3 regions of the Pantoea sp. S18 genome follow, and region 2 is predicted to be linked to each of the others. Evidence: riboswitches for the same ligand, from Rfam matches in the RefSeq annotation. Region 2 holds a riboswitch; each other region holds the start of a gene.

The links. A riboswitch is a leader RNA that binds a small molecule or an ion and turns the genes downstream of it on or off. The one in region 2 is predicted to bind thiamine pyrophosphate.
Region 1: linked by a shared signal. The riboswitch ahead of VIJ98_RS20540 (long-chain fatty acid--CoA ligase) and the one ahead of thiC (phosphomethylpyrimidine synthase ThiC) in region 2 are both predicted to bind thiamine pyrophosphate.
Region 3: linked by a shared signal. The riboswitch ahead of thiB (thiamine ABC transporter substrate binding subunit) and the one ahead of thiC (phosphomethylpyrimidine synthase ThiC) in region 2 are both predicted to bind thiamine pyrophosphate.

Annotation. Positions count from the first base shown of each region.
Region 1 is NZ_CP142689.1:115,283-122,250, forward strand. Features, by position in the region: gene VIJ98_RS20520 (DEAD/DEAH box helicase) at 1-1,822, shown strand, start outside; gene ddpX (D-alanyl-D-alanine dipeptidase) at 2,319-2,879, shown strand; gene VIJ98_RS20530 (NYN domain-containing protein) at 2,898-3,587, opposite strand; gene VIJ98_RS20535 (DksA/TraR family C4-type zinc finger protein) at 3,924-4,190, opposite strand; TPP riboswitch at 4,303-4,430, shown strand; gene VIJ98_RS20540 (long-chain fatty acid--CoA ligase) at 4,532-5,614, shown strand; gene VIJ98_RS20545 (acyl-CoA reductase) at 5,611-6,968, shown strand, end outside.
Region 2 is NZ_CP142688.1:259,427-266,394, reverse strand. Features, by position in the region: gene VIJ98_RS01195 (YjaG family protein) at 1-309, opposite strand, end outside; gene nfi (deoxyribonuclease V) at 372-1,040, opposite strand; gene hemE (uroporphyrinogen decarboxylase) at 1,043-2,110, opposite strand; gene nudC (NAD(+) diphosphatase) at 2,150-2,923, opposite strand; gene VIJ98_RS01175 (Rsd/AlgQ family anti-sigma factor) at 3,012-3,518, shown strand; TPP riboswitch at 3,752-3,852, shown strand; gene thiC (phosphomethylpyrimidine synthase ThiC) at 3,943-5,865, shown strand; gene thiE (thiamine phosphate synthase) at 5,862-6,509, shown strand; gene VIJ98_RS01160 (PLP-dependent aminotransferase family protein) at 6,663-6,968, opposite strand, start outside.
Region 3 is NZ_CP142688.1:731,338-738,305, forward strand. Features, by position in the region: gene polB (DNA polymerase II) at 1-88, opposite strand, end outside; gene VIJ98_RS03280 (DedA family protein) at 353-1,117, shown strand; gene thiQ (thiamine ABC transporter ATP-binding protein ThiQ) at 1,114-1,815, opposite strand; gene thiP (thiamine/thiamine pyrophosphate ABC transporter permease ThiP) at 1,799-3,385, opposite strand; gene thiB (thiamine ABC transporter substrate binding subunit) at 3,385-4,371, opposite strand; TPP riboswitch at 4,418-4,513, opposite strand; gene sgrR (HTH-type transcriptional regulator SgrR) at 4,549-6,210, opposite strand; gene VIJ98_RS03305 (MFS transporter) at 6,465-6,968, shown strand, end outside.

The DNA.
Region 1 (6,968 bases), on a different replicon from region 2:
AACGCAAGAAAGAGCATCTAAGTTATTATCTAAAAATAAGAAATTCAGATTTGACATGCTTCTAATAGATGAAGCTCATAATATTTTAGAAAACTCACCTCGCAGTAAACTATTAGCTAGTGTGATTTGTAGATCAATATTCCGTAATGCAAATCTTAAAACTAAGTATTTTACGCCGTTTCTTAACGATGCTAATAATTTGGCATTAAAGAAGGTTGATCAAGAAGTTACGAGTTATAAAGTAAATGAATACGTTAAAAGCGAAGTAATTTATCTTTATGACTTTAGAGAGCGATTTAATACTTACCAAAGATATGATCAGTTTTTAGATAGATGGGTAAATATAAAGAATCCTTTAAGTAACTATATTGATCTGATAAGGGATAAGGCGTTAAATAAAAACATCATTTACTTTAATAGTCCTAAAAAACTTGAGGCGTTCGCCCGTGAACTTTGTAGCGACGCCAGTGATACAACCTGTGATATTATTGATAAAGCTTGCCGAGAGCTATCGGAAAATATTGATGAGAATTATTTGATTATAAAGTGCTTAAGAAAAGGAATTGTATATCATCATGGCTCTATGACTGATAGTGTGCGAATTTATATCGAAACAGTATTCAAAAGATCCTCTAACATCAAATATCTTGTAACAAACTCGACTCTTCTTGAAGGTGTCAATTTACCTGTTGAAAGACTATTTATTTTAGAAAATAAGAAAGGGCGCTCATCACTTAGTCACTCACAATTCAATAACCTGGCAGGAAGAATAAATAGGTTTGGTGATGTTTTTGTAGAAAATAAGCCATTCAAAGTTAATAAACTTTTACCGGCTATTTTTATTATTGGTACAGAAGAGTATAGTGGGAAAAAAACAAATTTAATTGATTTTACTAAGAAGGTGTCAAAGGTAGATAGTAAACGGTTCGATCAAGTTAATAATGTTTTATTAAAGGAGGTTATAATCGATGATTATAATTTAGAGGATTTTCGTAATTCTATAGATAACTTGGAAAACTTAGAAAAGGGTATCATTTCAGACTATGATGGTAATTATGTTGCCACTGAAATAGGTAAATTATTGTATGAAAATAATATTTCTGAAATTAATATTCATGAGTGTGAGAATGATATTCAAAAAGAAATTGATCATTTATTAAAAAGTAATACATTAATATCAGATGAAGGGGAATTGATAGGGCTAATTTCAGCTCTATTTATAAGTAAGATAAGTGATGGTGAAAGATACAATGAGTTATCAAGGTTAAAAAATATAGATGCTCAAAAATTTTACGCAATGTTTTTGACATGGAAAGTAAAAAACACACCTTTCAAGTTAATTATAAGAAATTTCATCAATTATTGGGATAGTATTCCTGAAAATACACAAAAAGAATTTGTCTTTGTTGGTAAGTGGGGTGATGAAACATTCGGCACTGGCTATCGTCAGCATTGGGTCAATATTAATAAGAAAACGCGAGCTGAAAAAATAAATCTTGCAATAGTTAGGATTAAAGAAGAGGATGATTTTTTAGATTATCAGATATTTAAGTTCATTGAAGTCATTCATGATATCAAACTAATTGATGAAAACTTTTACCTTAAATTAAAATACGGAACCTTGAACAAAACTGTAATTTCATTGATTAACGATGGGTTTAGTCGTGGCTTATCTGATTTGATTATCAGTCATTATAATAAGTATCTTAAAGTGTCAGAAGGTGGTGATGTTACAATCGACAAGGAAATAATAAGTTCTATGATAGACAATGAAGAGAGTGAGATATTCTTATTGGAGGCTAAATTAAATTTAGGTGGGTAATTGCTTATAATAATATAATTAACGCTGTTTAATGCTTTGAATTTTAAGTGAAGCGAGTTGAACTGTTTTACTTTTAAAATTTATTTGCAAAAGTGGCATAAGCACTAAAGCCAAGTATATATAACTTAACATATCAATTCTTTTATGGTGGAAATAATAAAAATTATTAACATGATGGCGCGTAATAAAAATTAGTAATGCCATTGAAAGTTTGGTTAGAGGATATTCGCTGGTTTCTAAAATAGCAATCGTCGTGGCAAGAACCTGATTTTGAGGCTGAGACTATGGTGCTGAGAAGAAGTCCATCTCAAGTCTAGAAGAAATAAACTGCTTGCGAAAGAAACCTTGAAAAGTCTTGTTGGATGAACTGAAATACAAGCTGTTATGTATTTATAAAAGAGTTTTATGGGGCCAGAATTTAAATTCCAACTCTTTATGTTCAGAAAGGTAGATAAGTTATGAGCGGAGATTAATTCCAGTGCTTAAAGGATATGATATGACGCAGTTTGTTGAACTGATTGATTTAGCCGTAACCTTTCCCGCTTTACGTTTCGATCTGAAATATGCCACGGCGGATAACATCGCAGGCTATGCCATTTACCAGGAGACCAAAGCGCTGCTGCATCCGGCCGCCGCCGAGGCACTGGCAAAAAGCATTGAGATTGCCCGGCTGGCGGGATTCAGTTTGTTGGTACTCGATGCCTATCGGCCGCAGCAAGCGCAGTGGCACTTGTGGGATGCCTGTCCGGATAAAGATTATGTGGTGCCGCCCGCGCAGGGTTCGAATCACAGTCGCGGTGTGGCGATTGATTTGACGTTACTTGATGCACAAGGCCAGCCGCTGGATATGGGCACCGCCTTTGATGCGATGGAAGTGGAATCGCATCCCTATCATCCGAATGTCCCCGCCGAAGCACAACGTAATCGCCTGCTACTGAACGCAATTATGTTTGGCGGCGGTTTTGTCGCCATGCCAACCGAATGGTGGCACTTTGAGCTGCCTAATGCGAAAAGCTATTCATTACTTGATGAGCAGTTTGGCTGCGTTGTGCGTTGAATGGTGTGGTTGTCATGCCTACCAATATTCGGGTTTCACCGCAGGTTTTTTATGCGTCGCAACCCGAACAGGAAACTGGCATGCATCAAGCTCTTCATTGGTGATCGTTCTGCGTATCCAGTGACTATGATTTTGCAGTGAACCCGGAACACCACGTACGTTGCCTTGGCGGTGCGGCAAAATTATCCCGATGCGAACTTCGGGATAATCTTCGCGAATAGCCTTGAGTGCTGGCGTCATGTCGGTGTCAGCCGATACTAATACCAGCTGCGCGATCCTCTCTTCTATTGGCAACTTCTGCTGTTTAGCAAACAAGCGATACATACTGATGGCAATATTCACGTCGGTTTCTTTTTCTTCCAGCTCCCAGATATCTACCTTATCCAGACGTGATGCTGGCACGTTTTTACTGATAAAACGTGGAGCCCGAGTGTGCTCAAGTCGATGACGTCCGGTGAAGATATTTATTCCGGTCGTTTTCAGCGCGCGAATATAAGTATCCTGAGCGTGTCGGGATTCAATGCCGCGTGTGGCGAGGTGGGGAATAACCGAGGCGGTATAATAATTTACTGTTTCAATTATGGCAGCCGGATCCTGTACCCGGCATATATGCGACAGCAGCAATGACAAGTTGAGCCATTTATAAGGCGTACCTGCAAGGAGTCCATAAAATACATTGTATCCATCAATAAATATTGCAGTACGCACTCTTATCCTTCCTTAAGATACGAAAAAACCGGCCTAAGCCGGTTTTTTCACCCTAACGGCCAGCGAACTGAATCGCTGCGTACAGGGTTGAGTTGTGTGGCTAACTTATCAGCATTACTGGCTAAACTCAAGTTGCTCAAGGGGAAATCTAAGCCATGAATATTATAAATTTAGGCGCTACTTTCGGTTCCAGTAATAGTGCTGCAGTATTTAACTTTGAATAATCGGGAGATATGCGAATGGTCTTGCTTCAGATTAATGGTAATTCTAATAAAAAGTAACGAGTGCAAATGATATTTTAAAATATCCAGTAACCTGAATTATTAATCTAAATAACTACCGCAACTGACTATCTTTACTTCCACGGCGGTTATAACCGCTGATCGCCGCCTGTTTTTTATCGATCTTGCTCTGGCAATTCACGCAGTAACGCACGCCAGCTAATGCCGCGCGACGCGCTTCCGGGATCGGTTCGCCGCACTCGTCGCAAAACTCGGCACTTTCACCGTGGCCGAGATTCTCGCGCGCGCGGGCCACCGCGTCATCGACCGTGGCATCAATTTGTTTGTGCACTGCACCGTCTTCTGACCAACCGCCAGCCATACTTCACCTCCACAAATACTAATGCCCAAAGTATAAGACATGGCGTGATGAATGCCGGACAAGCCAGAATTTAACAAGGTTGACACATCATCGCGCGCCATCCTAGACTGCGGCTTGTTCCAAGGGGTGCTCTGTTAAGGGGCTGAGATTCTACCGGCTGACGTGTATGCGTTGGCAACGTAGTGACCCTCCGAACCTGATCCGGCTAATACCGGCGTAGGGATGCGGAACCGCAGGGCGATATTGCGCCCTGATTCCCTCTTTGTGCTTTGTAGCGGACAGTTCGCGCTCTTCAGGCGGTGCTTGAGAGTTTCTGCGCAATCGCAAAGGTGGCGACGTACATGAACGAAACACACATCATCCAGGCTCTGCTGATATTCCTGCAGCATGAAGAGGCCTCAGACGACGATTTCAACCAGCTGGCCCTCGAAATCTTCGCTTATCAGTTCGCACACAACCAACCTTATCGCCGCTTCGCCATCCAGCGCGGACGCACGCCGCTGACGGTGAAAAGCTGGCGCAACATTCCCGCCATCCCGATTAACGCCTTCAAAGATCTGACGCTCAGCTGCCGTCCCATCGACCAGATTGCCGAGATCTTCATGACCAGTGGCACCACCGGCACGGTAAAAGGGTGCAGCTACCATCCGACGCTGGAAGTGTGGAAGAAATCGATGCTACTCAACTTCCGCCGTCGCTTTATGGCGGGCAGCGAACGCATCCGCATGGGCATTTTGTTCCCGGATACCGTGGCGATGCCGAACTCGTCGCTGGCGACCTATCTCGATTTGGCGATGCAGGAGTGTGGCACGCCAGACAGCGAAGTAATGGTGGGCGAGCATGGCCTCGATATCGATCGCCTGTTTAGTGCGCTCGAGCAGGCCGAAGCCAGCGGTGAACCTTATGCGCTGCTGGGTGCCAGCTACAGCTTCGTGCCTCTGCTGGATGAAATGCAGCGCCAGCAACGCCGCTTCGCGCTGCCTGCCGGCAGTCGCATTCTCGATACCGGCGGTTTTAAAGGCCAGTCGCGCGAGATTGGCGCAGAGGAATTCTACGCTTCGCTCTCTCACGCCTTCGGCATCCCGCGCTCACACTGCATCAACATGTACGGCATGACGGAAATCAGCACGCAGTTTTACGATGCGGGCAATGAGCGCTGCCCGCCAGTGAAATCCGGGCCGCACTGGATCCGCACGCGCGTGGTCAATCCGCTTACCGGCGATGATGTGCCGGACGGCGAGGTTGGCGTGCTGGTGCATCATGATCTGGCACATTTCAACTCGGTTTCTGCCTTGTTAACCGAAGACGCGGGCGTGATGGTGCCCGGCGGATTCCATCTGCTGGGACGCGCGACCGGTGCTGATGCCAAAGGCTGTTCGCTGACCATGGAAGCGTTTCTCGCCAGCGCGCAGGCACCGCTGTGAAAGAAGTTGCCGGACATTTGCCGGGCCTTTCCGCTGACGAAGTGCAGTGGCACACGCTGAGCTTCAATCATCACGGCGAGCTCCTTGATGTTAGCGTTCCGCAACTTAATGACCAGCAGATCACGGCGCTCGCGGCGCGCATTCGCACCAACGCCCGCGCTTATCTTCATCAGCTAAGCGTGGCGCAGATCATCGCCATCATTGATGAAGCGGTAGCGCGACTGCTCGATCGCCATCATCCACTGCGCATCAAAGCCGAAAAGATGCTGCCTATCGTCACCGGTTACGACGCCGACATGGTGCGGCTTGGCCTCACCGGCTACCTGAAAACCTTTCGTCAGCCGCAGCTGAAGCGCTTTCTGGCGGAGGATTTCGCCGATCCGCAGATGCTCGACGATTTCCAGCCGCGCCCTAAAGGCGGCTTCGCGCGCGCGTTTGGCCCGCAACTGTTGATGCATATCTGGGCGGGCAACGTGCCGGGTTTGCCGCTGTGGAGTTTGATCTGTGGTCTGCTGGTCAAGGCGGGCACCATCGGCAAACTGCCGGGTAATGAGCCGCTGATGGCAAGCTGGTTCGCGCAGTTGCTGGCGGAAATCGATCCAAAACTCGGCGAGTGCATCGCGGTGGTGTGGTGGAAAGGCGGCGATGCGCAAACCGAGTCAACATGGCTGCACCAGCCCGATACGCTGGTGGCTTATGGCGGAAACCCAACGCTGGCGGCCATTCAACAGCGTTTGCCGGTTACCACGCGCTTTCTGCCGCACGGCCACAAAATCAGTTTCGGAATGGTGGCGCGTTCGGCGCTGAATGCTCGGCAGGGCGCGGAACTGGCTCGCCGCGTGGCGTATGACGTGATGCGTTACGATCAGGCAGGCTGCTACTCGCCACAAATGCTATTTGTCGAGCGCGGCGGCAAGGTGTCGCCGGATGAGTTCGCCAGCTATATCGCCCATGAACTCGCTGCGCTGGCGTACAAACATCCGCGCCGTCCGCTGGCTAATGATGAGATGAACAGCATTGCCGCGTGGCGTAATGGCGAGGAGATACGTGCGCTGGGCGGCGATCGTACGCTTTACGGCGAGGCGTCAGACCGTTGGGCGGTGGTGAGTGTTGATCATGCAGAACCTTTATCGCCTGCTGCGCTGGGCCGCACCTTGAAAGTGGTGTCCGTGGATGTGCTGGAGGAAGTGGTCGATTTGGTGGCGCAGCAGCGGCATTTCCTGCAAACCGCAGGCGTGGCGGCCGCGCCGAATGAGTTGTTCCGCATCTCTGCTTTGCTCGGACAAGTGGGCGTCACCCGCATCGCAGCGTTCGGCAACATGACCTCGCCGGAAGCGGGCTGGCATCACGACGG
Region 2 (6,968 bases):
CAGTTCACTTAATGCCACGCAGGCATCAATCGCCGGATGTACACCGTAAACCTCGAAATCGTCACCATTAGGGATCGCCGCTTCAAATTTCTCCAGCTGACCGTCGAAATTGATTTTGGCATCTTTGACCGTCAGGCTTTCCCAGATCAGATCGAGGATGCGGCGATAGAGTTGCGGATCGGCGAATTCGGTCTGCTGACAGAAAGCCCAATAGTTGGGGAACATACGCTCGCACAGGCAGGCCATGAAAGTCATATGCTGCCAGCTTTCAAGCTTCGCCAGACGCAAATGGACGGGATTCTGTAACATCAAACTTACTCTCAATAGGTTAGCTGGCGGCAGTGTACCGCAAAAGCCGGGCACAAACAGCGTTAAGGCGTATTTTGCCAGTGCAGAAAGGCCGGGCGTCCAGAGGCGACAGCATCCGCCCAACGCGTCGGTTCCGGCAAACGATAGCCTGCAGTACAGGCTTCCACCCAATGCAAGGCGCTATCCATGCTGACGCGATGGCCGGTCGAGATAAACAGCGGATTACAGCGCGCTTTACTGCGCCATACCCAGCCAATCTGTTCACCTTTGTCGAGCAGCGGCTGACGGCTGCCTGGCTCAGCGTCCAGCTCAGCAAAACGTCCGCATAGGCGCTTCTTCGCCACGCCAATCGTAGGCACATCCACCAGCGAACCGAAGTGCGCCGCTACGCCAAGCCGACGAGGATGGGAAATACCGTGACCATCTACAAACAGCAGATCGGGCATGTGGGAGAGCTGCTGCCAGGCTTCCAGCAGTGCCGGCATTTCGCGGAAAGATAAGAAGCCCGGAATATACGGCATGGTAGTGGCCACGCGTGCAATGCGATGTTCCACCAGCGTTAAGGATGGATATTCGAGGATGACCAGAGCAGCGCGTGTAATCTCACCGCCCTGTTCAAAACCTACGTCGGCACCACCAATAAAGCGCGGCGGCAGTACGTCGAAATCATCCTGCCGCACCACATCAGCAGCGCGTTGCAACTGTTCCTGGCGTAGTGCGGCTAAATCCACCATCAGCCCTGATGATAAGGACGTGACAGACGATGCACCGCTTCAACAAACGCTCCGGCATGCTCAGGTGGCACATCTGGATGGATGCCGTGGCCCAGGTTAAACACGTGGCCTTCGCCCGCGCCAAAACCTTCGAGAATCCCGGCCACTTCCTGCTCGATGCGCGCTGGCGGCGCATACAGCATGGAAGGATCCATGTTGCCCTGCAGCGCCACTTTGTCACCCACGCGACGACGCGCATCGGCGATATCGGTGGTCCAGTCGAGTCCCAGCGCATCGCAGCCGGTCGCCGCTATCGCTTCCAGCCATTGGCCGCCACCTTTGGTGAATAGCGTAATAGGTACGCGACGACCTTCATTCTCGTGCAGCACGCTATCGACGATTTTGTGCATGTAGTAAAGCGAGAATTCGCGATAGTCGCGGCCAGTCAGCACGCCGCCCCATGTGTCGAACACCATGATCGACTGCGCGCCAGCTTTGATCTGCGCATTGAGATAAAGAATCACGCTGTCGGCCAGCTTATCCAGCAGCTTGTGCAGGGTTTGCGGCTCGGCGTACATCATCTTTTTGATTTTAGTGAAAGCTTTGCTGCTGCCGCCTTCAACCATATAGGTTGCCAGCGTCCACGGGCTACCGGAGAAACCGATCAGCGGCACTTCGCCTTTTAGGTTGTGACGAATGGTACGCACCGCGTTCATCACATAACCGAGTTCTTGCTCTGGATCCGGCACCGGCAGTTTGTCGACATCCGCACGGCAGGTGATCGGATTGGAGAAACGTGGGCCCTCGCCGGTCTCAAAGTAGAGCCCAAGTCCCATCGCATCAGGAATGGTGAGGATATCGCTGAAGAGGATTGCCGCATCCAGCGCATAGCGACGCAGCGGTTGCAGCGTGACTTCACACGCCAGCTCAGCATTCTTACACAGCGACATAAAATCACCGGCTTCAGCGCGCGTGGCTTTGTACTCCGGCAAATAGCGCCCGGCTTGTCGCATCATCCATACCGGCGTGACATCTACCGGCTGACGTAACAGGGCGCGCAGATAACGATCGTTCTTCAGTTCACTCATAATGGGCTCTCTCATGCTAAGGCCGGCAGTGTAGCATTTTCACGCCGCGCTGGCGCGACACAGGGCAACGGTATCTTCAATCAGACGACGCGCCACCGTGCCGGGCGGCGGTAACAGCGGCAGATCGTCATATCGATACCAACCGGCATCCAGCAGCTCTTTACCGTCGTGTTGCAGATCGCCGCCATCATATTCCGCCATATACGCCATCATCAGAGAGTGCGGGAACGGCCACGGCTGCGAAGTTACGTAGCGCACGTTTTTCACCCGCACGTTGCTCTCTTCCATCACTTCCCGCGCTACCGCTTGTTCTAAGGTTTCGCCCACTTCGACGAAGCCAGCCAGCACGGTATAGATGTTGTTGCGATGGCGCGCATGATTGGCAAGCAGGATCTCATCGCCACGGCGAATGGCCACGATGATGCACGGCGCAATTTGCGGGTAATAGCGCTCGCGGCAGTGATTGCACAAGCAGGCAAATTCGCGTTTGCTGATGTGCATCTCATGGCCGCAATAACCGCACCAGCGATGCGAGCGGTAAAACTCCGCCAGCTGCACGCCACGCCCGGCGATTTGGAACAGGCCGACATCTTCATCAATCAATTGGCGCACAGAGCCCATGCTGTCCGGGCGCGATTCGCGTACCAGCCAGACATTCTCGCCCTGCCACTCGCCAATCAAAATGCCGTTGCTGCCGTTCAGGCCAAAATCGGTGGCTAAGCCATGCGGCAATTCACCCTGCGGCATCCAAAGTTTTTGCTCATGGCTGACAACCCACCAACCAGCGTCTAAGCTTGAGATCTCACGTTGCATCTTAATCGTTGTCCTTAGCGTCAAATCGCACGCTGAAATCCTAATATTAAGTGTGTAATAAACAACTATAACCTACCTGGAGCCCCATATGCTTAACCAGTTAGAGAACCTGACAGAGCGTGTAGGTGGCAGAAATGAATTGGTGGATTCATGGCTGCGCGCCCGTCGACAGCTGCTCGTCACTTACTACGAGCTTATTGGCATGAAGCCACAAAAAGATGCGTTAACCGCGCTGGATGAACAGGCGCTGGATGCATTTTGTCACAACCTGGTGGATTACCTGTCTACCGGCCATTTCAGCGTGTATGAACACATCATTAGTGAGATGCAGGGTGATAGCCCATTAATCGTGGCCGCGCAGATTTATCCGGCACTCGAGGCGAATACCGATCGCATCATGCAGCTTTACGACACCCATCTGCAGCAAGCGATTAACGATGATAATTGCGTGGATTTTCAAACCGCGCTCTCCGAAGTCGGCGAGGTGCTGGAATCGCGCTTTACGCTGGAAGATAAGTTGGTGCAGCTCGCCTGGGATCACCAACTGGCGCGTCCGCCAGTTGCCAACGACAGCGTCATCGCCCGCCCGGCTTAACATCCCGAAGATGTAAAAAACTTGTTATTCAAGAAAAGCCCTCTTATGCTAAATGGGCTTTTTTTATTGCCTCTTCAAAACATGAAGAGGCAAATTTTGCGGTTTAAGCGTAGCGTGCGCAGCCAGTTTGCACTCGGACAGCGCGCAGGGACCGGAGCGTACACGTAGTACGTGACGGTCACGAGCACTGCCCAGGTGCAAAATGGCAAGCAAAGTAGCTTAAACCACAAAACACAACCTTGTCGGAGTGCCCTCTGGGGCTGAGACCGTTAATTCGGGATCCGCGGAACCTGATCAGGTTAGTACCTGCGAAGGGAACAAGAGTAGACATCATCAGCACGTTGCAAGCTGGCGCCCAGCATCGTCGCTGTTACTCCTTCCGAACTCTGGACAAGCAACTTCCAACCTTTACCGGAAACTTGCTATGTCTGCTAAAACGTCTCGTCGAGAACAACGCGCTCAGGCGCAAGAATTTATCGATTCCCTGCAGGGAACTGCTTTCCCCAACTCCAAACGTATCTGGATCACTGGCAGCCGCGAGGATATTCGCGTGCCAATGCGTGAGATACAGCTCAGCCCGACACATATCGGCGGCAGCAAAGAACATCCGCAATATGAGCCGAATGAAGCGGTGCCGGTATACGACACCGCCGGTGCTTATGGCGATCCTCAAGCCACTATTGATGTGCATCAGGGACTTGCAAGACTACGCGCCAACTGGATCGAAGAACGTGGCGACAGCGAAACTATCCACCAGCTAAGTTCCAGCTACACGCAGCAACGTCTGGCGGATGAAGGTTTGGATCACCTGCGGTTTGAGCATCTGCCACAACCGCGCCGCGCCAAAGCGGGTCGCCGGGTTACCCAGTTGCACTATGCGCGTCAGGGCATCATCACGCCCGAGATGGAGTTTATTGCGCTGCGTGAAAACATGGGCCGCGAGCGTATTCGCGGTGAAGTGCTGCTACAGCAGCATCCAGGCCACAGCTTTGGCGCTAATCTGCCGGAAAATATCACCGCTGAATTTGTCCGCAAGGAAGTCGCCAGCGGCCGCGCCATCATCCCTTCTAACATCAACCACCCCGAATCCGAACCGATGATCATTGGCCGCAACTTCCTGGTGAAGGTAAATGCCAACATTGGTAACTCGGCGGTGAGTTCATCAATTGAAGAAGAAGTGGAGAAGCTGGTATGGTCGACGCGCTGGGGCGCAGACACCGTGATGGATCTCTCAACCGGCCGCTACATTCATGAAACGCGTGAGTGGATTTTGCGCAACAGCCCGGTGCCAATTGGTACAGTGCCGATTTATCAGGCGCTGGAGAAAGTGAACGGTATTGCAGAAGATCTCAACTGGGAGATTTTCCGCGACACGCTGCTGGAGCAGGCGGAACAAGGTGTCGACTACTTCACCATTCACGCTGGCGTGCTACTGCGCTACGTGCCAATGACGGCCAAACGCCTGACCGGCATTGTGTCGCGCGGCGGCTCGATCATGGCGAAATGGTGCCTGTCACATCACACCGAAAGTTTCCTCTATCTGCACTTCCGCGAGATTTGTGAAATTTGTGCCGCCTACGATGTTGCCTTGTCGTTGGGCGATGGCTTGCGTCCCGGCTCAATTCAGGATGCCAACGATGAGGCGCAATTTGCCGAACTGCATACGCTGGGCGAACTGACCAAAATCGCCTGGGAATATGATGTGCAGGTGATGATTGAAGGTCCGGGCCATGTGCCGATGCAGATGATTCGTCGCAATATGACCGAACAGCTTGAGCATTGTCACGAAGCGCCGTTTTACACGCTTGGCCCGCTCACCACCGATATCGCGCCCGGCTACGACCATTTCACTTCCGGCATCGGTGCGGCCATGATTGGCTGGTTCGGTTGCGCCATGCTGTGCTACGTGACGCCAAAAGAGCACCTCGGTTTGCCGAATAAAGAGGATGTGAAGCAAGGGCTGATCACCTACAAGATCGCCGCGCACGCAGCGGATCTGGCGAAAGGTCATCCGGGCGCGCAGATCCGCGACAATGCGATGTCGAAAGCGCGTTTTGAATTCCGCTGGGAAGATCAGTTCAATCTGGCGCTTGATCCGCACACCGCACGCGCCTATCACGATGAAACCCTGCCGCAGGAATCAGGCAAAGTCGCGCACTTCTGTTCGATGTGCGGCCCAAAATTCTGCTCAATGAAAATTACTCAGGAAGTGCGCGAGTTTGCCGCACGCCAACAGGCTGAAGCTCAGCCGATAGAGATTGGTATGGCGCAAATGTCGGATGCCTTCCGCAATCGTGGCGGCGAGCCTTATCACGCTGCCGATACCCTTAAAGAGGAAAATGTATGACCGACGCCTTTCCTGCCACGGCCCCAAAACTGGGGCTGTATCCGGTTGTTGATAGCGTGGAATGGATCGCACGCTTGCTGGAAGCCGGCGTGCGCACCATTCAGCTGCGCATCAAAGATTGTGAAGATCATGAGGTGGAAGATGCCGTGCGCGAGGCGATTGCGCTTGGCAAACAGTATCGCGCTCGGCTGTTTATCAATGATTACTGGCGATTAGCCATTAAATATCACGCTTATGGCGTGCACCTTGGCCAGGAAGACCTCGATGTCGCCGATCTGGCGGCCATCCGTGAGGCAGGATTGCGTCTGGGTTTATCGACGCATGACGATGCCGAGCTGGATCGGGCTCTGGCGCTGCGCCCCTCTTATATTGCGCTTGGCCACATCTATCCTACGCAAACCAAAGACATGCCTTCTGCGCCGCAGGGCGTGGTGGAATTGAAACGCCATCTGACGCGTTTACAGGATATGCCAACCGTGGCGATTGGCGGTATTTCACTGGCGCGCGTGCCTGAAGTGCTGGCCACTGGCGTGGGAAGTATTGCGGTGGTGAGCGCGATTACCCATGCCGCAGACTGGCGCGCAGCAACGCAGCAGTTGCTGTCACTAGTGGAAAATGGAATCGAACCTGCAAAAGCAATGTAATGCGTGGTAAGTAAGGATGAAACGCTGGAATCTGCCGCGCAGCAGCGTGATGTGATGGCTAGCGTCCTTTCCTGATAAAGCTAAAGTATGCCTGCCCGCTGTCGCTTGCAGCGGGCCAGGGCTGGTCTTAACCTCTCCCAGCCCTGCCTTTCTTTACATGGTCAGGGAGGAGGTATGCACGGTTTCTACACTGCAAGCCAGCATGGCACGTTCTACCGCTGCACCGAGTTGGGCTATCGCCTGCTCCGTATGCTCATTCATTGGCAAACCATAATTCAGGCGCAAGCAGTTGCGATACTTGCCCGAGGCCGAAAACAGCGAGCCGACCGCAACCTGCATGTTCAGCTCCCGCAATTCGGTGTTGAGCCTGACTGCGTCAAACGCCTCTGGCAACTCAATCCACATCAGGAAGCTGCCCTGAGGACGCGACACACAAATTCCGCATGGGAAATAGTGGCG
Region 3 (6,968 bases), 470 kb from region 2:
CGGTTGCCAGCCACAGCACCACTTCGCTGCCGGTCGGCGTATCTCGCCAATGTCGGGTAAGCAGAAAACCTGCGCGCGGATCGGTCACGTTAACTCCAGAGAATGAATTGCATGAAGTATAACATGGATGTTTATACAGTGTATTTGGTTCCCTTTTCCAACATCATTCGAATTGCAGGAAGGCGGCAAGTGCGTAAGTCCCCGGGAGCTTACATGAGTAAGTGACCGGGGCGAGCGCACGCAGCCAACGCACCTGCAATTTGAAGGATGACGGAAAAGCCTACAATTCTTGCCTTGACGCTGGCTCCCGTGCTCTGGACAATCCAGCCTCTATATTCCGCAGAGGATATTTATGGAAGCCTGGATTCAACACCTGTTTTCGCAATCGCTGGAGTACGCGCTGATCGCCGTTGCGCTGGTGACTTTCCTTGAGTCGCTGGCATTCGTGGGATTGCTGTTGCCGGGCACGGTATTAATGGCCAGCCTTGGGGCGCTGGTTGGAAGTGGACAAATTGGTCTTTACCCGGCGTGGGCGGCAGGTTTTGCTGGCTGCCTCATCGGGGATTGGGTTTCGTATGGCATCGGCTGGAAATTTCAGGGGCCGCTGCATCGTTGGAAATACATACAAAAATACAAGGGCTTGCTGGATAAAACCGAACATGCATTGCACCAGCACAGCATGCTCACCATTTTGGTAGGGCGTTTTGTGGGGCCGACGCGTCCGCTGATTCCGCTGGCGGCCGGCATGCTGGAGTTGCCGGTGCGCAAGTTCCTGCCGCCTAACCTGATTGGCTGTATTCTCTGGCCTCCCGCTTATTTGATGCCGGGCATTCTGGCGGGCGTGGCGATTGACGTGCCGCAGGCCGCACAGGGCGGCAGCTTTAAGTGGTTGCTGTTGCTGGTGGCGCTGCTGCTGTGGATCGGTGGCTGGCTGCTGTGGCGCTGGTGGCGCAGCGGGAAAACCGTCGATTGGGCAACGAAATATCTGCCGACTGCGCGACTGCGCTGGCTGGCTCCGCTAATGGCGGCAATTGGCCTGGGCACGTTTATTGCGATCCAGTTCCATCCAATGATGCCGATCTTCCGCCATCTGCTATGGAAAGTCTTCTTCGCTTAACGCGATGTCACGCCAAGGATGGCGGCCGCCTCACTTTCACCACGCACCAAACTCTCAGTACTGCCATCCCAATAGATGCGCCCATCGACGATCACCAAACTGCGCGGCGCAATCTGCTGAGCATCTTCCAGACTGTGCGACACCATCAACAAGGTGATGTTACGGCTTTCGCATACCGAACGAACCAGCTGCAGCATCTCGTTGCGCAGCGCCGGATCCAGCGCTGAGAAAGGCTCATCCAGCAGCAAAATTGGCTGATTGCGCAGCAGGCAACGCGCCAGTGCCACGCGCTGACGCTGGCCGCCGGAAAGCTCGCCAGGCAAACGCATGAGCATTGCCTGCAGGCCAGTTTGCTCGGCGATATCCAAGACTTGCTGCTGCTGTTGGCGCGTCAGTTTCAGGCCCGGATGTAACCCCAACGCCATGTTCTGCTGCACCGTCAGATGCGGAAAAAGGTTGTTCTCCTGGAACAGCATGGAAACTGGCCGCGCCGACGGCACGCTGTGGGCATGATCGACGCCGTTCATCACCAGCGCGCCTTGATTGATTGGCAAAAAGCCGCCAATCAGACTCAGCAAGGTACTTTTCCCCGCGCCGCTCGGACCGAGGATCGCCAGACGTTCACCGGCCTGCGCCGCAAAACTGAAGCGCATCGGCAGATGCTGATAAAGGTAAGTGAGGTTATTCAGTGTCAGCATGGCGACCCGGTAATTTTTCCATCAGAGTAAAGAGTAGCAAGCAGAGCAGCAGCAGCAGTAGCGCAGTGACGGCGCCGTCCGCACCGCGATAGGCGCCAATCTGCTGGAACAGATAGAAGGGCAGCGTGCGGAAATCGGCGCTGCCAAACAGCGCGACCACGCCGAAATCACCAATCGACAGCACGCAGGCAAACGCCAGCGCCTGAGCAATTGGACGTTTCAGCGCGCGCAGCTCAATCAGCCGCAAACGGTTGAAGCCGGATATGCCGAGTGAAGCGCAGAGCTGGCTGTAACGGGCGCTGATATCGCGCATCGGATTCTCCAGCACTTTCATGGCGTAAGGGATGGCGATCAGGGCATTAGTAAAGATCACCAAACCATCGGCGCGCTGCGGCAGACCTACGGTGGCGTTGAACAGCAGGAAGAAACCGCTCGCCAGCACAATGCCCGGCATCGCCAGAATCAGCATGCCGCTCATCTCCATCGCCTGCGCGGCGATTACTTTTTGGCGCTGACGCAGCTCGCGGCTGCTCCACAACAGCATCATGGTCAGCACCACGCAGAGCACGCCGGCTCCCACGGCGATGCGTAGCGAGGTAAAGGTGGCTTGCCACAGCGCCGCTTGTTGCAGTGCACCGGCGACGCCGCCGCGCAAACCATCGACGATTACCGCCGCCAGAGGCGGTAACAGCAGCAGCAGCGCCAGACTAATCAACAACGTATCGCTGATGCGCGCCTGCCATGAATCCTGCGGATCGCGCCAGCCGCGAATGCTCTGGCTGCCGGTGGGAATGGCTTTGCTAAAGCGCTGGCTCAGCAATACCAGCAGCAAACAGCAACCGAGCTGTAACAGCGCCAGCAGCGCCGCGCGGCCCGGATCGTAGTCGAAATTCAGCGCCTGATAGATCGCCAGTTCCAGCGTGGTGGCCTGCGGTCCGCCGCCCAGCGCCAGCACCGTGGCGAAGCTGGCGAAACAGAGCATAAAGATCAGCGCCGCCGTCGGCAGAATCTGACGGCGCAGCCATGGCCATTCCAGCCAGCGAAACAGATTCCAGCCGCGCAGGCCTAGCTGGGCGGCGACTTGCCGCTGCTCGCCGGGAATGCTCTCCAGCGCCTGTAACAGCAGGCGCGTCGCCAGCGGCAGGTTAAAAAAGACGTGCGCCAGCAGAATGCCCTGCAGGCCATACGGTGAAAAGTGGTAGTCAAAGCCAATGGCCGCGCACAGTTGTGCCAGCCAGCCGCTGCGACCATACACGCTGAGCAAGCCAAACACCGCCACCAGCACCGGCAGCACCAGCGTCATGGCGCACAGGCGCAGCAACAGGTTGCGACCGGGAAAACGGCGGCGATAGAGCGCGCGGGCCAGCAAGATTGCGGGCAGCACCGAGAGCAACGCCGACAGCAGCGCCTGCTCAAACGAGAACAGCAGCACATGATGCAGATAACTGTCGTTGAGCAGCGCACGCCAGTCGGTGGCCGGCGCAACCATCACCAATGCGCCAAACGCCAGCAGCGCCACCGCGCACAGCAACAGCGCGATGGCGCTACCGGGAATTAACCAGCCGGGCATTAACGGCTAACGGCGCTTTGCCATGCGCTGATCCACGCGGCGCGATGGTCGGCCACTTCGGCTGGCGTGTATTGCAACGCCTTGGCGGGTACCTGCAGCGTTTGATAACCGGCTGGTAGATCGCTTTTGATCACCGGATACATCCAGTTGCCGGTGGGAATGGTCTGCTGGAAAGCCGGAGAAACCATAAACTGCATGAACTGCTGCGCCAGCTTGGGCTGTTTGCTGCTGGCGAGCTGCGCGGCAACTTCCACCTGCAAATAGTGGCCTTCGCTAAATTCGGCAGCGGCGTAGTTCTCTTTCTTCTCTTCGATAATGTGATAAGCCGGAGAAGTGGTGTAGCTCAACACCAGATCGCCTTCGCCCTTCAGGAACAGGCCGTAAGCTTCGCTCCAGCCTTTGGTGACGGTAACGGTTTTTTGTGCCAGCTTCTGCCACGCCTCAGGCGCGTTATCGCCATAGACTTTCTGCATCCACAGCAGCAGGCCAAGGCCCGGCGTGCTGGTGCGCGGATCTTCATAAATCACGCGCCATTTTTCCGGGCTTTCGACCAGTTCTTTCAGGCTTTTCGGCGGATTCTTCAGTTTGTTTTTATCGTAGACGAAGGCGAAGTAGCCATAATCGAACGGGATGAAGGTGTCGTTGTGCCAGCCATCTGGCAACGATAATGCTTTGGTATCAACGCTACTTTTGGCAAACAGCCCGGTTTTCTCCGCCGCCTGCACCAGATTGTTATCCAGCCCCAGCACCACATCAGCTTTGCTGTTTTTGCCTTCCATGCGCACACGATTGAGCAGCGATACGCCATCTTCCAGCGCTACGTACTTCAGTTCGCAGCCGCACTGCGCTTCAAAGGCTTTTTTTACCGCTGGACCGGGGCCCCAATCGGCAGAGAACGAATCGTAGGTGTAAACGGTGAGAACCGGTTTGGCAGCGAAAGCCGGTGCAGCAACCAGCAGCAACACAGGCAGAACTTTGTTTAACACTTTGCGCTCCTTGAGGAGAAGATAAGTTGAGTCGCAAAGGATCTGAGGAGTGAGGCATCTCAAATCCCTACGCCGGTATTAGCCGGATCAGGTTCGACGGGTTTCTCTCAGCCCTGATTTCAAGGCACCCCGTTGAGAACGGCTCATTCTAGACATTTATATGACAGCGCGAAAGGATCACAGCTCCGGCGGCGCAAACCAGGCTGATTTGAAGTCAAACCAGCCGAGCGTATTGAGGCGCACGCCGCGCATACTGCGCTGTCCTTCCAGCAGCAGCCAGTGATGGAACAGCGGATGCAGATAATCGCTGTCGATCAGCTGTTTGCTCCATTCCGCCAACGGTAAATCCTTCTGCCGCCAGAGTGCGGCATCGGCTTGCCAGTCAATGGGGATGCAGTGATGCATCAACGGCAGCTCAAACAGTTGGGCGAACAGCGCGTACTCGAGCGGCAAGGTAAAGTTGACGCTGCCGAGCCAGATGTCACTTTCACCTTCGCCCTCGAACCACTCTTCGTAGCTCACAACGCGGGTGATCAGCTCAACACCTTGCTGCGCCAGCAGCGGTCGCAGCGCGTTGGCGATACCTTCATGCTCAACGTGATGGCTGTACCAGCTCAGCGTCAGTTGGGTTAAACCTGCTGGCTTGTCGGCGGGCGTGAGATCGCGGCGATGGTGCCAGCGTGGCAGCAAGCCATAAGCGGGGAACCAGTAACGCTGATAGCCGACGCCAGCATGATTCAATAAGGCGATCGGATTAAACAGATAACTCACCCAACGGCGGAAATGCGCATCGCGGCCCAATGCGGAGCGCTGATCGTAAAGCAAGAAGTAGCAGCCTTCTTCCAGACGGCTCTCTTCCGATTTTTCATCGGCGGTTTCGCCTTGCAGTTTGACTCCGGCGTACACCAGTTCATCGCTGATCTCCGGCAGCACCCAAATTGACACATCGTCAATCAGCGCGCGATAGCCAAAGTAATCATCGAAAGCGGCGATCTTCAGCTGCGTTTGCTGATTGCGCACCACGCTGTACGGGCCGGTGCCAATCGGCTGGCGGGCAAACTGACGCAGCGTTGGCCATTCGCGCGGCAGAATCATCGCGCTGACGCTGGCCAGCAGCCACGGCAACCAATCATCCGGCTGGCTCAGATGGATATCCAGCGTCCAGGGCGCGGGCGAATCCAGTTTACTGATGTGAGAAAACAGCGGCTGGCTGCGCACGCGTTCCAGCGAAGCAATCACATCCTCCATTTCCAGTTCACGACCATGATGAAAACGGATCGCCGGGCGCAGGAAGAAGCGCCACTGCAGCGGCGAGGTTTGCTGCCAGTGATGGGCGATATCGGGTTCGATTTCCCCCTTTTCCTCATTTATGCGCATCAGGCCGTTGAAAATTTGTCGCGCCAGATGGGTTTCTGAGCGGCGCAGCGGCGAACCTGGCAGCAGATTGGGCAGCGGACGGTAATAGAGCACGCGCAGAATGTGTTTACCCTGACGGAAGCTGCGGCCTAAATGTGCCGCGATCATCTGGCGCACCTGATTTTTATCGCCAACCAGTTGCACTAACTGTTCGATGCGATCCTGCTCAAGTAGATCCTCAGCACGCTGCTGCTGAAGCGCCAGGCCGGTATAGCAGAAACTCAGCATCGAGCGCTTGCCGCGCCCCGCTTCCGCCTGCCAAATCAGCCAGCCTTCACTCTGCATGGCGTTAAGCAGGTTACGCATATGCCGGCGCGAGCAGTGCAGCAGATCGGCCAGCTCGTTGAGCGTGGTTTCCTGATCCTGCCCCTGACAGCTTTGCCATAAGCGGATGAATTGCTGCTGCAAACGTGATGAGGACATAAAAGGGGAACTCCTTGTCAGAATCGCTCAGTTTTTCCTGCCTCATATTAGAGGCATACTGCCCGGCAATGGAAGAGCGGGAGGCATTCAGCAATGAATGGCGCTCTGCCAGCGGTTCCGCCGACGTGGAACCTCTTTCTGAGTAGGGTGCATTTTCACCGCCAGCAGCGCTTTATCTGCTGGCTTTTTTCGTTTTGCTGTAGAATCTTCTACCCTCATTTCTCTACCTTTTTTATTCGCAAAGGGATTTCTGCATGAAATCGCTGTTAACGCGTCAACGTCGCATCAATCCGGTCTATCTCTCATTTATGGCAGTGTCGTTTATGACCGGCGTGGCTGGTGCGCTGCAGGCGCCGACGCTGAGCCTGTTTCTGACGCGTGAAGTGCAGGTAAGTCCGTTCTGGGTCGGCTTGTTCTTTACCATCAATGCGATCGCCGGGATTGTGATTAGCCTGCTGATGGCGAAACGCTCCGATAACCAGGGCGATCGCCGCAACCTGATTCTGTTTTGCTGCCTGATGGCGACGCTGAATGCGCTGCTGTTTGCCTTTAATCGCCACTATTTAACGCTGGTGACGCTGGGCGTGTTTTTGTCGGCGCTGGCCAGCGTGTCGATTCCGCAGGTGTTTGCGCTCGCGCGCGAATATGCCGATCAGTCGGCGCGTGAAGTGGTGATGTTCAGCTCGGTGATGCGTGCGCAGCTGTCGCTGGCGTGGGTGATTGGGCCGCCGCTGTCGTTTGCGCTGGCGCTCAACTAC